One region of the Streptomyces sp. NPDC002779 genome, then DNA from elsewhere that is predicted to be linked to it. Evidence: riboswitches for the same ligand, from Rfam matches in the RefSeq annotation. Region 1 holds a riboswitch; the other holds the start of a gene.

Region 1 (3,864 bases):
GGCCCGGTCCTTGCCCGCCGCGCAGTGCATCAGGGCCGGAACGCTGTCCTCGGCCAGGGAACGCAGCACCTGGGAGTGCTCGGCGGTGCGCTCCTTGACGATCGTGCGGTACGACTCGATCATCCGGTTCGCGGCCTTGCCGTCGTCGAGGATCTGCCGCAGCTGCTCGATCTCGCCGTCGCGGACCATCTTCCAGAACTCGGCGCCGTCCGCGGGGTCCGACAGCGGGAGGTTCACATTCCGGACACCCGTGAGCTCGACGTCGGGGCCCTCCAGCTTCTGGTCCGCCACATTGCGGAAGTCGAAGATCGTGTGCAGGCCGAGGGAGTCGAGGAACGCCGTGTCCTGCTCGGTCGCGTGCGCGAGGTGGCCGCTGCGGAACAGCACGCCGTAGCGCACCCGCCGTCCGTCCGTGGTCGGCAGCCCGCCCACGTCACGGAAGTTGCGCACTCCGGCCAGCTCGGGCTCGGTCGACGGGACCTGCTGCGTCACTGGGGCTCCTCCCACCGGATCCCGCCGGCTCGGCTCGCCGACGGGCACGCCTTGACGATACGACATGCATACCGGCCGCTCATTGAATGCGGCAAAACGGGCGAACACCGTGGAAATCCTGCTGATTCATCGCGGGTTAGCGCGTCGACCATGATGTGACAGTTCTCCATCTGCGCCGCTTCTGAGCGTTCTGTCCGAATTGCAGCCTTCCTTCCAACTCGCTCTGGAATAAAGGGGTGTGGAGCAGCGTCACGTGAGCAGCGTCATATCCGTGACCGAGTGTCGCCCGTCATGTTCACGTAATTCACCCGTTTCTCAAGGGCGTTTGCGGGAACGGCCCCTCCTTAATGCACGCAAAGTGACGAGGAATTCCCACAAGGGATCAAGAGGTACGGCTTCATGTGGAACCTTCTGCTTGTCCCTTTGCGTCTTGGTCGCTTACGTTCGCCACCACTCCGAGCGGAACGCCTAATCCTGCCGCTGCTCGGAACCCGCACCCACTCACCCGTGCACGGCAGGAGCGGGGGACCCACAGGCACCACCGCCTGGTCCGGTTCCCGGAACAGGCTCGGGGTCAAGTCGCGCCCAGCGCGCGGCCGGACATCTCCAGTCCGCACCCGACAGCTCACCTCGTAGGCGCCGGAGAGGAAATCGCCATGCCCGCGAAGGGTAAGCACCGCCGTCCCAAGGCCCTGCGCTTCACTCGCTCGATCGCCGTCGCCGGCACCGGTGGCGCCGCACTCGCCCTCCCGCTCCTGGGGGCCACCGGCGCCCACGCGGCCCCGTCGCAGTCCGTTCCGGAGAAGGCCGTTCAGTCGGTCCAGACCGCGGACAAGAAGGCGGCCGAGAAGAAGGCCACCGCGAAGAAGGCCACCGCCACGACGTACACGGTGCGCTCGGGGGACTACCTTTCGAAGATCGCGAACGAGCAGAACGTCAGCGGTGGCTGGGAGAAGCTCTACGCGGACAACCGTGAGGCCGTCGGCGACGACCCGGCGCTGATCCACCCCGGCCTGAAGCTGTCGATCGGCAAGAGAGCCGCCACGACGGACACCGCCGAGAAGCCGGCCGCCAAGTCCTCCACGAAGTCCTCGTCCGCCGAGTCCTCCTCGTCGAGCTCCGCCAAGTCCTCCGAGGCCGCGGAGTCCTCGCAGGCTCCGGAGTCCGAGGCGGCCACCACCTCGCAGGCCGCGCAGAGCTCCGCCGGCGGCTTCAGCTCCCCCGTCTCCGGCGCCGGGGTCGGCACCGCCTACAAGGTCGCGGGCAGCATGTGGTCCAGCGGCTACCACACCGGCGTCGACTTCGTCGTGCCGACCGGCACCTCCCTGAAGGCCGTGGGCGCGGGCACCGTCGTCTCGGCCGGCTGGGCCGGCGCGTACGGCAACCAGGTCGTCATCCGGCTCGCCGACGGCCACTACGCGCAGTACGCCCACCTGTCCTCGCTGTCCGTCTCCAGCGGCCAGTCGGTGACGGCGGGCCAGCAGGTCGGTCTCTCCGGCTCGACCGGCAACTCGACCGGCCCGCACCTGCACTTCGAGATCCGCACCACGCCGGACTACGGCTCGGACGTCGACCCGGTCGCCTACCTCCGCGCGAAGGGCGTCTCCGTCTGACGGACGCGCCGCTGAGGAACCACCTGTCCGACACGCCACCGAAGGCCGGACCCAGATCCCCGGGTCCGGCCTTCGGTGTTTTTATTCCGGAATTGGTGAAGCCTTGAAGAGTGGGGTATCTCACCGACCGTCAACCCCTGCCTACGGTCGCGTAGGTCACATTAGAAGGTGAATCATGACCCGGTGTGGCAGACGATTCGAAGAGTGACAACAGAGCAGTGATCGGGTCGTACGTGGCGCTGGGGGACAGCTTCACCGAGGGCGTCGGCGACCCCGGCCCGGACGGGGCGTTCGTCGGCTGGGCCGACCGGTTCGCGGTACTGCTCGCGGACCGCCGCCCCGAGGGGGATTTCCGCTACACGAACCTGGCCGTACGCGGGAAGCTGCTGGACCAGATCGTGGCCGACCAGCTCCCGAGGGCGCTCGAACTCGCCCCGGACCTGGTCTCGTTCTGCGCCGGCGGCAACGACATCATCCGGCCCGGCACCGACCCCGACGAGGTCGCCGAGCGGTTCGAGCGGGCCGTGGCCCGGCTCACCGAGGCCGCCGGCACCGTCATGGTGACCACCGGCTTCGACACCCGTGGCGTGCCGGTGCTGAAGCATCTGCGCGGCAAGATCGCCACGTACAACCTCCATGTCCGGGCCATCGCCGACCGGTACGGCTGCCCGGTGCTGGACCTGTGGTCCCTCAAGACCGTGCAGGACCGGCGCGCCTGGGACACCGACCGGCTGCATCTGTCGCCCGAGGGGCACACGCGGGTGGCGCTGCGCGCGGGACAGGTCCTCGGTCTGGAGGTACCGGCCGACCCGGACCAGCCCTGGCCGCCGCTGCCGCCGCGCGGGACCCTGGAGATCCGGCGCGACGATGTGCAGTGGGCACGCGAGTACCTGGTGCCGTGGTTCGGGCGGCGGCTGCGGGGGGAGTCGTCGGGCGACCATGTGATCGCCAAGGGCAGTCTGTCGCCGGGCGACATCAGGATGTGGATCGAGACGGCCGTCTGAGGCAGGCGCGGGGCCGGGGCGGGCTCGACCAGTGAGGTGACGGCGGGGGAGTGGTGCACGCGCGCGTGCGGACCCCGGTGCTGGGATGGGCCCGTCCCGTCCGCACGCCCGGAAGGTCGGCCATGACCGTACCGCTGCCCCGTCCCACCGCCACCGTCGCCGTCGCCCTCCTCGCCCTCGGTCTGCCGCTCCTCGCGGCCGCTCCGGCGACCGCGCTGGCCGGCGCCGGTGCCGCGCCGGCGAGCCCCGCTGCTGTTTCGGTGACGGCTCCGGCCGGCCCCGCCGCCTCGGCCGTGCGCAGCTCGCCGGTGTCGTCGACCATCACGGTGACCGGGGTCGGCTCCGCGACCGCCGTTCCCGATCTGGCCGTCGTCAGCGTCGGCGTCGAGGCCGTCGGCAAGACCGCGCAGGCCGCCCAGGACGCCCAGAGCAAGGCCGCGAACGCCCTGCTGAACGCGGTGCGCGAGCGCGGGGTGGCCGAGCAGGACGTGCGTACCGAGGGGCTGTCCCTGACGCCGGTGTACAAGTACCAGGACGGCAACTCCACGCTGACGGGGTATCAGGCCGCGCAGAACTTCTCCCTGAAGATCCGCATGGTGGCGCGGACCGGCCTGATCCTGCAGTCCGTCACGGACGCCACCGGCGACGCGGGCCGTATCCACGGGGTCGTCTTCGACGTCGCCGACCGCACCGAACTGCGGGCACGCGCGCGTACGGCCGCGCACAAGGACGCGCACGCCAAGGCGCTCCAGTAC
Region 2 (3,864 bases), on a different contig from region 1:
AGCCGCACTTGTGGCAGGCGTCCCGCCTCCACCAGCTGCCACAGCTGCCGGGCCATCACCCCGGGGCCGCCGATCTCCCGGTGCAGCACCGCCTCGTCGAGCACCGCGCTCAGCTCCAGCGGCGGCTCGCCGCGCAGCACGTCCTGCCGGGCCAGCCGCACTTCCACCAGCGTGTCGAGGCGCTCGTCCGTGTCGTCCAGGCCGCCTACCGCGGCCCGGGTCACCTCCCGGGCGTACTCGGGCGTCTGGAGCAGCCCCGGCACCACGGAGGTCTCCAGCGTGCGCATCGCGCTCGCCTGGGACTCCAGGCTGATGAAGTCCCGGTAGGTCGGCGGCAGCACCCCGCGGTAGGCGTGCCACCAGTGGTGCCGGCCCGCGCCGTCGTCGGAGCCCGCCAATACCAGCAGCAACTCCCGTAGTTGGGAGTCGGCGACGGCGTAGGCGTCCAGCAGTAACCGCACATCGGCCGGTTTCACCCCGCTGGCGCCGGTCTCGATCCGGCTGACCTTCGACTGGTGCCAGCCCACCAGCCGCGCCGCCTCACCACTGGTGAGCCCCGCACCGGCGCGCAACGCACGCAGTTCGGCGCCCAGCTTCCGGCGGCGTACCGCGGGACCGTGCTGCATGCGCTACTCCTTACTCCAACCGGGCCGCCCAAATACGCTCTCGCGTCGCAGAGTTCACCGCATCGAGCGACAGATATATGCATATCTTGGTGGATCGCCACCGTGACCGACGCGGTAATGGCAGTCTGGCGAGGAAGCACCAGTCCGGGACCGTACTCGAACCATCCGCTCCGTGTCGGACCGCGGTCCCGTGGGAAAGGGACGACGCCGCCATGGCAGACCATCTGGAAGCATCCGTCACTCTGCCGAGCGATCCCGCCTCGGTCTCCGCGGCCCGCGGCTATGTGGTCAGCACTCTCGAGGAATGGGGACTGCCCGCAGGGACGGACGTGGCCGACACCATCCGGCTCATCGTCTCCGAACTCGCCACCAACGCCGTACAGCACACCCTCGGCCAGTCACCCACCTTCACGGTGGACCTCGAACTGAGCCATGACGAACACCTGCGCATCGGGGTCACCGACAGCCACCCGCGGTTCCCCAAACGACTGCCGGCCGCTGTCCAGCAGGACAACGGCCGCGGTCTGGTCATCATCCGCTGGCTGACCGCCGAGTGCGGCGGCCGACTCAGAGTCAGGCCGACCCGTGAGGGCGGCAAGACGGTCTCCATCGAACTTCCCTGGACCGTACCGGCCCAGCCGGTCACCACCGCCGGTCAGCAGGAGCCCTAGCGAGCGCCCCTGCGGGCGGTACAGCGCTGACCGCCCCGGGAGCGGTCCGGCTCCTCGCGGCGGTCACTCGGGCACCCGTCAGGGCGGCGGCGTGTCAGGGGCGCCACCGCCCTTCGGGTGGCCGGTCAGCTCACCCGGCCGTACCAGACGCTCTTGGTCCAGATCTTCTGCAGCCTCACCACATCCCCGGTCTTCGGGGCGTGCCAGAGCTTCCCCTTCCCGGCGTAGATGCCGACGTGGTAGACGTTCGACCCCGAGTGGAAGAACACGAGGTCGCCGGCCTTGCGGCTCTTGGCGGAGATGTGGCGTGTCTTGTTGTACTGCTGGGCCGCCGTACGAGGCAGCTTCTTGCCCGCCTTCTTGAACGAGTAGAGCGTGAGCCCGCTGCAGTCGAAGCGGTACGGGCCCGTGGCGCCGTACTTGTACGGGGAGCCTTTCTTGGAGGCCGCGACCTGGAGTGCCTTCGTCGCCGGCGTAGCCGCCTCCGCTTCCGCGGAGAGGCCCGGGGCCACGAGCGAACCGCCCACGGCGGCGATGGTCAGAGCCGAAGCCGTACCGGCCCGGGCCATGAGCGACGGGACACGATTGAGCGCAGTCATGCGCAACCCTTCGTCAGCCGCCTGTGAAGGATGACCTGTCGGATTCGGGCTGGCGAAGTTGCCCGGCCGCGATGCGGCTTCACCCCAAGGGCTGCTCGGCACGGACATCCGTGCCGGCGACCCGTCGTGCTCGGGTCCTCCACTCCTGCCGATCCACTCCTGTCGACCGGTCATCCGGGCGGCGGCAGGACTCGGCGTCCGCCCGGATCGCCCCGCCGTGGTGGCGGGGGCTTGTCGTCAGTCAGGGATCTTGGCTCACGGATGTCCGAAAATCCCAACGGAACCGGGGATTTGTGGCGTTACTCACCACTCACCCGTTCGGGTGGACACTGCTCCGTTCGAACCAGCGTCGAGGCTACGGAGGATGCCCGGACCAGCACCGGAACGTCTCTTTCGGGTGAGGGCCTAGCCTCGTTGCGCAACCCTGACGGGCCCACGGCAGGAGACACGACTACGCCGAAAGGGGGTACCTCCTTTGGTCCGTTTCGACTCCGGTCCGGACGCCTCGACGCCATCGCCGAATGGCCGGACCGGGCTCACCTGCGTCAACTGTCCGGGCGAGGCGGCAGCGTGACACGAGCCGTGCGGCGCTCGCCGTCCAACACCCGCAGTGCGCGCGCCGGCGTGGGGCCCGAATGCGCGTCAGTTCCTCGGTCCGGGCCGCCGGATCGCTCGCCCGGCCCCCCACCGGCTTCCGCCCGGCCGGCAGCTCCGGAGGCGGCGCCCTGGGCCCCTGACGGGTCACAGCTCGGTTAACGTGCCCGAAACCCGGTCCAACTAGCCTCCCTCCACGCCACCAGGGACTTTGCCCGTGGCAGCGGCAACCGGGCCCCGCACGGTCCGGAGCGAGGACTGTGAGGTGGGCTGTGCAACTGACCCCGCACGAGCAAGAGAGACTGCTGATCCATGTGGCGGCCGACGTGGCCGAGAAGCGTCGGGCCCGCGGGCTCAGGCTCAACCACCCGGAGGCGGTCGCCCTCATCACCTCGCACATCCTCGAAGGCGCGCGGGACGGCCGTACGGTCGCCGAGCTCATGGCCTCCGGACGCAAGCTGCTCACCCGGGACGACGTCATGGACGGCATCGCGGAGATGATCCACGACGTCCAGGTCGAGGCGACCTTCCCGGACGGCACCAAGCTCGTCACCGTCCACGAACCGATCGTCTGAGGGGGCTGCGATGATTCCCGGAGAGATCCTGTTCGCGGACGAGCCCGTCGTGTTCAACGAGGGCCGCGAGGTCACCCGGCTGACCGTCCTGAACGCCGCCGACCGGCCCGTCCAGGTCGGCTCCCACTACCACTTCGCCGAGGCCAACCCCGGCCTGGACTTCGACCGTGCCGCCGCCCGCGGCAAGCGCCTGAACATCGCCGCCGGCACCGCCGTGCGCTTCGAGCCCGGCATCCCCGTCGACGTCGAACTCGTCCCGCTGGCCGGCGCCCGCGTCGTGCCCGGACTGCGCGGGGAGACCGGAGGTGCCCTCGATGCCTGAGATCTCCCGGGCCGCGTACGCCGACCTGTTCGGCCCGACGACCGGCGACCGGATCCGGCTCGCCGACACCGATCTGCTGGTCGAGATCGAGGAGGACCGCTCCGGCGGTCCCGGACTCTCCGGTGACGAGGCCGTGTTCGGAGGCGGCAAGGTCATCCGCGAGTCCATGGGACAGTCGCGTGCCACGCGCGCCGAAGGCACCCCGGACACGGTGATCACCGGCGCGGTCGTGATCGACCACTGGGGGATCGTCAAGGCGGACGTCGGCATCCGCGACGGACGGATCACCGGCCTCGGCAAGGCGGGCAACCCCGACACCATGGACGGGGTCCACCCCGACCTCGTCATCGGCCCCGAGACCGAGATCATCTCGGGCAACGGCCGGATCCTCACGGCCGGCGCCATCGACGCGCACGTCCACTTCATCTGCCCGCAGATCGCCGACGAGGCGCTGGCGGCGGGGATCACCACGCTGAT

What was found. A riboswitch is a leader RNA that binds a small molecule or an ion and turns the genes downstream of it on or off. The one in region 1 is predicted to bind cyclic di-AMP.
Region 2: it holds a riboswitch for cyclic di-AMP, as region 1 does, so the genes downstream of both, ACFYW5_RS16080 (C40 family peptidase) here and ACFYW5_RS23795 (LysM peptidoglycan-binding domain-containing M23 family metallopeptidase) in region 1, are expected to answer to the same signal.

Annotation. Positions count from the first base shown of each region.
Region 1 is NZ_JBIAQC010000008.1:236,603-240,466, reverse strand. It holds gene ACFYW5_RS23800 (tyrosine-protein phosphatase) at 1-492, opposite strand, end outside; cyclic di-AMP (ydaO/yuaA leader) riboswitch at 977-1,144, shown strand; gene ACFYW5_RS23795 (LysM peptidoglycan-binding domain-containing M23 family metallopeptidase) at 1,149-2,105, shown strand; gene ACFYW5_RS23790 (SGNH/GDSL hydrolase family protein) at 2,324-3,109, shown strand; gene ACFYW5_RS23785 (SIMPL domain-containing protein) at 3,232-3,864, shown strand, end outside.
Region 2 is NZ_JBIAQC010000005.1:127,288-131,151, forward strand. It holds gene ACFYW5_RS16070 (helix-turn-helix domain-containing protein) at 1-626, opposite strand, end outside; gene ACFYW5_RS16075 (ATP-binding protein) at 839-1,297, shown strand; gene ACFYW5_RS16080 (C40 family peptidase) at 1,423-1,896, opposite strand; cyclic di-AMP (ydaO/yuaA leader) riboswitch at 1,900-2,103, opposite strand; gene ACFYW5_RS16085 (urease subunit gamma) at 2,763-3,065, shown strand; gene ACFYW5_RS16090 (urease subunit beta) at 3,076-3,387, shown strand; gene ACFYW5_RS16095 (urease subunit alpha) at 3,380-3,864, shown strand, end outside.